Regions from separate parts of the Anaerobacillus sp. QJM3NY_17 genome, predicted to be linked through region 1. Evidence: a T-box and tRNA genes for the amino acid it is inferred to sense, from the RefSeq annotation. Region 1 holds a T-box; the other holds one or more tRNA genes.
The links. A T-box is a leader RNA that pairs with one kind of tRNA and senses whether it is charged. The one in region 1 lies ahead of leuS (leucine--tRNA ligase), so its partner is inferred to be a tRNA-Leu.
Positions count from the first base shown of each region.

Region 1 (4,178 bases):
CGCCTATCGTTATATCGTTCACATGTTCCAGCTATGAGTTATCATGAAGATAAGAACAATGATGATTATGATAATCATATGAAAGAGATCTATGGTCTTTTACACAAATTAGGGAATAAGAAAACAAGAGAACATATCGAAACGATGGGAATTCTATAGAGAATAGGGGCTGTGCAGATGCACAGCCTCTTATTTTTTGCTGATGGCAAGAATATAGGGTGGTTCATTGATTTGGTTAATAAATTGGTATTTTAGAACTTGATACTGTGACTGATCGAGATCTGAAGCGAAATCTGACACCTTTTCACTTTCAATTTTACCTTCTGGATGTCCTGGGTAGACGACTAGAATAAGGAGCCCTTCTGAACGAAGCAAATGTAGGATGTCTGTTACTGCTTGGATCGTTTCTTCAGGTTTCGTCACAATAGTTTTATCTCCACCTGGGAGGTAGCCAAGGTTAAAGATTGCGGCAGAAACGTTTCCTACATCTTTCGTCTCAATTTTGCTATTGATTGAAGCGTGACTCTCGTGGAATAATGCCACCTGGGCAGATTGCTTAGCTTCTGTCAGCCTTTTTTCTGTAGCTTCAATCGCCTCAGGTTGGATATCAAAGCCATACACTTTTCCTGAATTCCCAACTGATTCAGCTAGGAAGAGAGTGTCATGTCCGTTTCCACAAGTGCCATCAATAGCAATGCCTCCTTCTTTTAATACTGAATTCAGTAGCGTTCTTGTAAAAGGTAATATTCGTTGCATGATCTGTAATCCTTTCTAACAATTAAAATTTTCTTAAATGAGTCTTCTGAAACTTATCCTATCAATTTATTAGGACGTCGAGGTTTAGAGTGGCTTCTTGTTTGCTTCTAACTAAGTATGACTTTACCATGATCGACCTTTTACTCCAACTAACATCTTTATGTGTTTGGGAATATCTGGCTCGTGGTACAGAGTACTATACAAAAAAATGAGGTGATCATATGGCAGAGCATGAAAAATCACATAAACAAGGCGAAACTAATAATCCCGAGCAATTACCAGATAAGGAAAAAATCAGCTCGACGAGGATGCTTCAGAAATGAATGTCGATGCGATTCCATTAGAAGATTTAAAAGAAGAACAAAAAGAAGAAAAAGATAAGCCACATTCCAAAGATGATTCGGCTAGTCAAAAAAAGCATCGTAAAGGATAACGTACCCAATCAGGGTGCGTTTCTTTTTTTGAGATATCCGCTTACTGTATTAATTGGAATTGTTCTTTTGGCACACATGCTAATTCATCGAATATAAGGACAGCGGATGTATAGATTACGAAAAAAACGTCTATTCTGATAATGTTCTTGACATTTCTCACAAGTATTCATACAATACAAATTATATACGTAACTAGTGAAACCAAAGATAATGATAAGGAATAGTAACAAAAATTCTATTACTAGAGAGTTAACGGCTGGTGGAAGTTAACATAGGAGATTTGTGAACTCACCTTTGAATCGGAAGCCTGAATAGAGTAAGGTTGCCCGTATGCCTGCGTTAAAGGCCTTAAGTGAGTGCTGTTTCTAGCACTAAGCCGGGTGGTACCGCGGGTGATTGTGAATATTAGATTCTCAACCTCTCGTCCCTGTTGATGAACAACGGGGACGGGAGGTTTTTTTATTTTTTTGCAAGGACTGGAAGGAGAGAGTGACAATGGCATTTGATCACAAAACAATTGAGAAGAAGTGGCAACACTTCTGGGAAACAAACAAGACTTTTAAGACAGAAAACGATGCTAATGGTGAAAAAATTTATATTCTTGATATGTTCCCATACCCCTCAGGGGCTGGGCTACATGTTGGGCACCCTGAAGGATATACAGCTACGGATATCCTTTCACGTATGAAGCGAATGCAGGGATATAATGTTCTTCACCCAATCGGATGGGACGCATTTGGACTTCCGGCAGAGCAATATGCTCTTGATACAGGAAATAATCCACGAGATTTTACTCAAAAGAACATTGACACATTCCGTCGTCAAATTAAAGAGTTAGGTTTTTCTTATGATTGGGATAGAGAAGTTAATACAACAGATCCACAATACTATAAATGGACACAGTGGATTTTCACAAAGCTTTACGAAAAAGGACTTGCGTACGTAGATGAAGTGGCTGTTAACTGGTGTCCAGCACTTGGAACGGTTCTTGCGAATGAAGAAGTGATCGACGGTAAAAGTGAACGTGGAGGCCACCCGGTAGTTCGTAAACCAATGAAGCAATGGGTTCTTAAAATTACAGAGTATGCCGATCGTCTACTTGAAGACCTTGAAGAGCTTGACTGGTCTGACAGCATTAAAGAAATGCAGCGTAACTGGATTGGGAAATCTGAGGGTGCTGAAGTAACATTCACGATTGACGGTCATGATGAATCGATCGATGTGTTTACGACGCGTCCTGATACACTTTTTGGAGCTACGTATATGGTCCTTGCACCTGAGCATCCTTTCGTTGACAAAATTTCTACTAGTGAACAAATCTCAAAAGTTGAAAGCTACCGATCAAAAGTACAAACAAAGAGTGACCTTGAGCGTACAGAGTTATCAAAAGAGAAGACTGGCGAGTTTACTGGCGCGTATGCCATTAATCCAATCAATAATGAGAAGCTTCCAATTTGGGTAGCAGATTACGTTCTAATGAGCTATGGAACAGGAGCTATTATGGCAGTTCCAGCTCACGATGAGCGCGATTATGAGTTCGCTACTACATTTAATCTTCCTATTAAAGAAGTCGTTGCTGGAGGAGATGTATCCAAGGAAGCTTATACAGAAGACGGAAAGCATGTGAACTCTGATTTCTTAAACGACCTTGAGAAAGTAGAAGCAATTACGAAAAGCATTGAATGGCTAGAGGAAAAAGGAAAGGGAACGAAAAAAACGACGTATCGTCTTCGCGACTGGTTATTTAGTCGTCAGCGTTATTGGGGCGAGCCAATTCCAATTATCCATTGGGAGGATGGCACAATGTCTGCTGTCCCGAAAGAAGAGCTTCCTGTCGTTCTTCCTGAAACAACGGAAATTAAACCGTCAGGAACTGGCGAATCTCCTTTAGCTAATATTGAGGATTGGTTGAACGTAGTTGATCCTAAAACGGGCATGAAGGGCCGACGTGAAACAAACACAATGCCGCAATGGGCTGGAAGCTGTTGGTATTACCTTCGCTACATTGATCCGGATAACGATGAAATGCTAGCTGACCCGAAAAAACTCGATGAGTGGTTGCCTGTTGATATGTATATCGGCGGTGCGGAACATGCGGTTCTTCACTTGTTATATGCTCGTTTCTGGCATAAAGTTCTTTATGATATCGGTGTTGTGCCAACAAAAGAACCATTCCAACGTCTCCGAAATCAAGGGATGATCCTTGGTGAGAACAACGAGAAAATGAGTAAATCAAAAGGAAATGTTGTTAACCCAGATGAAATTGTCGAAAGCCACGGTGCTGACACGCTTCGTCTATATGAAATGTTTATGGGTCCGTTCGAGGGTTCTATTGCATGGTCTAACAATGGTTTAGATGGCGCGCGCCGTTTCCTTGATCGTGTGTGGCGTTTATTTGGTGAAGGGGATCTAACGAAGTCTTCTATTTCTGAAGAAAATTCAGGAGAAGACATGGAGCGCGTCTACCACGAAACAGTTAAAAAAGTAACTGAGGACATGGAAGGCTTACGCTTTAATACAGCTATTTCACAAATGATGGTATTTGTGAATGAAGCATATAAGCAAGAGTCAGTTTCCGTTACATTAATGGAGGGCTTTGTGAAGTTGCTATCTCCAATCGCACCGCACCTTGCTGAAGAGCTGTGGAGTGCGCTTGGACATGAGGATACACTCGCATATGCAAACTGGCCAATGTTTGACGAAAGCAAGCTTACTGTAGATGAAGTAGAAATTGTAGTGCAAATCAATGGAAAACTTCGTGCCAAAATTTCTATTCCGACTGAAGCATCTCGTGATGAAATGCAAGAAATTGCTTTAGAGCATGAGAAGATTAAAGGTCAACTTGATGGCAAAACACTTCGAAAAGTGATTGCAGTACCAGGAAAGCTAGTTAATATTGTAGCTAATTAAGGTTGAACCCTCTCCTAACGACTAAGGAGAGGGTTTTTGAATGTAAACTACGGATGGGAAATTTTTAAACAACTCGAA
Region 1 covers NZ_CM149685.1:3,143,217-3,147,394, reverse strand. The annotation lists gene AC0VYV_RS16460 (hydrolase) at 1-159, shown strand, start outside; gene mnmM (tRNA 5-(aminomethyl)-2-thiouridylate-methyltransferase MnmM) at 190-756, opposite strand; T-box leader at 1,392-1,622, shown strand; gene leuS (leucine--tRNA ligase) at 1,686-4,100, shown strand.

Region 2 (4,178 bases), 1.4 Mb from region 1:
CGATTTGTTAGGCATTGCTGCCATAACGCATCAGTTATTACTAAGTTATTGCATAAAAAATAATTATTGGATGTCGTTGTTTGTGCTATCTAGTTTTCAAGGAACAAGGCTACTGTTTGAATCCGCCTAAGCTTCATCACTTCACCTGGTTTGAAAGAATAAATCATTCTTTCAAAACTAAACGAAACGCTCATGCAAGGTTGGTAACGTAAGTTACCTTCGTAATTCTCCATAGAAAGGAGGTGATCCAGCCGCACCTTCCGATACGGCTACCTTGTTACGACTTCACCCCAATCATTTGTCCCACCTTCGGCGGCTGGCTCCATAAAGGTTACCCCACCGACTTCGGGTGTTACAAACTCTCGTGGTGTGACGGGCGGTGTGTACAAGGCCCGGGAACGTATTCACCGCGGCATGCTGATCCGCGATTACTAGCAATTCCGGCTTCATGCAGGCGAGTTGCAGCCTGCAATCCGAACTGAGAACGGCTTTATGGGATTCGCTTCACCTCGCGGTGTTGCTGCCCTTTGTACCGTCCATTGTAGCACGTGTGTAGCCCAGGTCATAAGGGGCATGATGATTTGACGTCATCCCCACCTTCCTCCGGTTTGTCACCGGCAGTCACCTTAGAGTGCCCAACTAAATGCTGGCAACTAAGATCAAGGGTTGCGCTCGTTGCGGGACTTAACCCAACATCTCACGACACGAGCTGACGACAACCATGCACCACCTGTCACTCTGTCCCCCGAAGGGGAACGTCCTGTCTCCAGGATTGTCAGAGGATGTCAAGACCTGGTAAGGTTCTTCGCGTTGCTTCGAATTAAACCACATGCTCCACTGCTTGTGCGGGCCCCCGTCAATTCCTTTGAGTTTCAACCTTGCGGTCGTACTCCCCAGGCGGAGTGCTTAATGTGTTAACTTCAGCACTGAGGGTGGAACCCCCCAACACCTAGCACTCATCGTTTACGGCGTGGACTACCAGGGTATCTAATCCTGTTTGCTCCCCACGCTTTCGCGCCTCAGCGTCAGTTACAGACCAGAGAGCCGCCTTCGCCACTGGTGTTCCTCCACATATCTACGCATTTCACCGCTACACGTGGAATTCCACTCTCCTCTTCTGCACTCAAGTCCTCCAGTTTCCAATGACCCTCCACGGTTGAGCCGTGGGCTTTCACATCAGACTTAAAAGACCGCCTGCGCGCGCTTTACGCCCAATAATTCCGGACAACGCTTGCCACCTACGTATTACCGCGGCTGCTGGCACGTAGTTAGCCGTGGCTTTCTGGTTAGGTACCGTCAAGGTACCGCCCTATTCGAACGGTACTTGTTCTTCCCTAACAACAGAGCTTTACGACCCGAAGGCCTTCGTCACTCACGCGGCGTTGCTCCGTCAGACTTTCGTCCATTGCGGAAGATTCCCTACTGCTGCCTCCCGTAGGAGTCTGGGCCGTGTCTCAGTCCCAGTGTGGCCGATCACCCTCTCAGGTCGGCTACGCATCGTCGCCTTGGTAAGCCATTACCTTACCAACTAGCTAATGCGCCGCGGGCCCATCCTGCAGTGTTAGCTCGAAAGCCAACTTTCAACATTGCACCATGCGGTGCGATGTATTACCCGGTATTAGCTCCGGTTTCCCGGAGTTATCCCAGTCTGCAGGGCAGGTTGCCCACGTGTTACTCACCCGTCCGCCGCTAAGATCAGGGAGCAAGCTCCCATCTCTTCGCTCGACTTGCATGTATTAGGCACGCCGCCAGCGTTCGTCCTGAGCCAGGATCAAACTCTCCGATAGAAAGCTTAATCTAGCTTTAAAACAATGTTTTGTTTCCGTAGAAACAACTACTTACATGGCGTTTCGTTCAGTTTTCAAAGATCAATTTTTCTTTCAATGTCGTTTTCAGCGACCAAACCATCATATCATGATTCATTTGTCAGTGTCAACAACTTTTTTAAAATTAATTGGTGGAGCCTAGCGGGATCGAACCGCTGACCTCCTGCGTGCAAGGCAGGCGCTCTCCCAGCTGAGCTAAGGCCCCGTTGGTATGAATGGTCGGGAAGACAGGATTTGAACCTGCGACCCCTTGGTCCCAAACCAAGTGCTCTACCAAGCTGAGCTACTTCCCGTAAAAAGAAGAAAACCAACAAAATAATGGTGCGCCCGAGAGAAGTCGAATCCCTAACCTTCTGATCCGTAGTCAGACGCTCTATCCAATTGAGCTACGGGCGCAAAATCTAATTTAGTTAATGGAGCGGAAGACGGGATTCGAACCCGCGACCCCCACCTTGGCAAGGTGATGTTCTACCACTGAACTACTTCCGCGCAATTGGTGCGGGTGAAGGGACTTGAACCCCCACGTCGTAAGACACTAGATCCTAAGTCTAGCGCGTCTGCCAATTCCGCCACACCCGCAAATGCATGGTGAGCCATGAAGGACTCGAACCTTCGACCCTCTGATTAAAAGTCAGATGCTCTACCAACTGAGCTAATGGCTCTTTTCGATAAGAAAAGCTGGTGCCGGCCAGAGGACTTGAACCCCCAACCTACTGATTACAAGTCAGTTGCTCTACCAATTGAGCTAGACCGGCGATATATGTACCCTTTCGGGTTATAAGAAAATATGGTGGAGGATGACGGGCTCGAACCGCCGACCCTCTGCTTGTAAGGCAGATGCTCTCCCAGCTGAGCTAATCCTCCACTATATAAGCCTAGCGACGTCCTACTCTTGCAGGGGGAGATCCCCCAACTACCATCGGCGCTGAAGAGCTTAACTTCCGTGTTCGGCATGGGAACGGGTGTGACCTCTTCGCCATCATCACTAGACTAACAGGATGTTAGCCGTTCGGTGTTCACCACAGGACGTGGTGGCACTTAATCGAACTTCCTTATTTCAGGTGTTCCCTGAAAACTAGATAGCACGCACAACTTTCCAATATTTTAGGTTAAGCCCTCGATCGATTAGTATTCGTCAGCTCCACGTGTTGCCACGCTTCCACCCCGAACCTATCTACCTCATCATCTCTAAGGGATCTTACCAGCTTAATGCTGTGGGAAATCTCATCTCGAGGGGGGCTTCATGCTTAGATGCTTTCAGCACTTATCCCTTCCACACGTAGCTACCCAGCTATGCTCCTGGCGGAACAACTGGTACACCAGCGGTGTGTCCATCCCGGTCCTCTCGTACTAAGGACAGCTCCTCTCAAATTTCCTGCGCCCGCGACGGATAGGGACCGAACTGTCTCACGACGTTCTGAACCCAGCTCGCGTACCGCTTTAATGGGCGAACAGCCCAACCCTTGGGACCTACTTCAGCCCCAGGATGCGATGAGCCGACATCGAGGTGCCAAACCTCCCCGTCGATGTGGACTCTTGGGGGAGATAAGCCTGTTATCCCCAGGGTAGCTTTTATCCGTTGAGCGATGGCCCTTCCATGCGGAACCACCGGATCACTAAGCCCGACTTTCGTCCCTGCTCGACTTGTAGGTCTCGCAGTCAAGCTCCCTTGTGCCTTTACACTCTGCGAATGATTTCCAACCATTCTGAGGGAACCTTTGGGCGCCTCCGTTACACTTTAGGAGGCGACCGCCCCAGTCAAACTGCCCACCTGACACTGTCTCCGCACCGGATCACGGTGCTGGGTTAGAATGTCAGTACAGCCAGGGTAGTATCCCACCGACGCCTCCATCGAACCTGGCGGTCCGACTTCTATGGCTCCTACCTATCCTGTACAAGCTGTACCAAAATCCAATATCAGGCTACAGTAAAGCTCCATGGGGTCTTTCCGTCCTGTCGCGGGTAACCTGCATCTTCACAGGTACTATAATTTCACCGGGTCTCTCGTTGAGACAGTATCCAAGTCGTTGCACCTTTCGTGCGGGTCGGAACTTACCCGACAAGGAATTTCGCTACCTTAGGACCGTTATAGTTACGGCCGCCGTTTACTGGGGCTTCGATTCAGAGCTTCTCCCGTAAGGGATAACCCCTCCTCTTAACCTTCCAGCACCGGGCAGGTGTCAGCCCCTATACTTCGCCTTACGGCTTTGCAGAGACCTGTGTTTTTGCTAAACAGTCGCTTGGATCTTTTCACTGCGGCTCCCCTGGGCTATAAACCCGAGGAAGCACCCCTTCTCCCGAAGTTACGGGGTCATTTTGCCGAGTTCCTTAACGAGAGTTCTCCCGATCGTC
Region 2 covers NZ_CM149685.1:120,993-125,170, reverse strand. The annotation lists rRNA gene AC0VYV_RS00660 (16S ribosomal RNA) at 236-1,787, opposite strand; tRNA gene AC0VYV_RS00655 (tRNA-Ala) at 1,956-2,031, opposite strand; tRNA gene AC0VYV_RS00650 (tRNA-Pro) at 2,043-2,119, opposite strand; tRNA gene AC0VYV_RS00645 (tRNA-Arg) at 2,146-2,222, opposite strand; tRNA gene AC0VYV_RS00640 (tRNA-Gly) at 2,241-2,315, opposite strand; tRNA gene AC0VYV_RS00635 (tRNA-Leu) at 2,321-2,405, opposite strand; tRNA gene AC0VYV_RS00630 (tRNA-Lys) at 2,413-2,488, opposite strand; tRNA gene AC0VYV_RS00625 (tRNA-Thr) at 2,506-2,581, opposite strand; tRNA gene AC0VYV_RS00620 (tRNA-Val) at 2,615-2,690, opposite strand; rRNA gene rrf (5S ribosomal RNA) at 2,700-2,816, opposite strand; rRNA gene AC0VYV_RS00610 (23S ribosomal RNA) at 2,932-4,178, opposite strand, start outside.
Region 2: it encodes a tRNA-Leu, which carries the amino acid that the T-box ahead of leuS (leucine--tRNA ligase) is inferred to sense. The anticodon was not compared.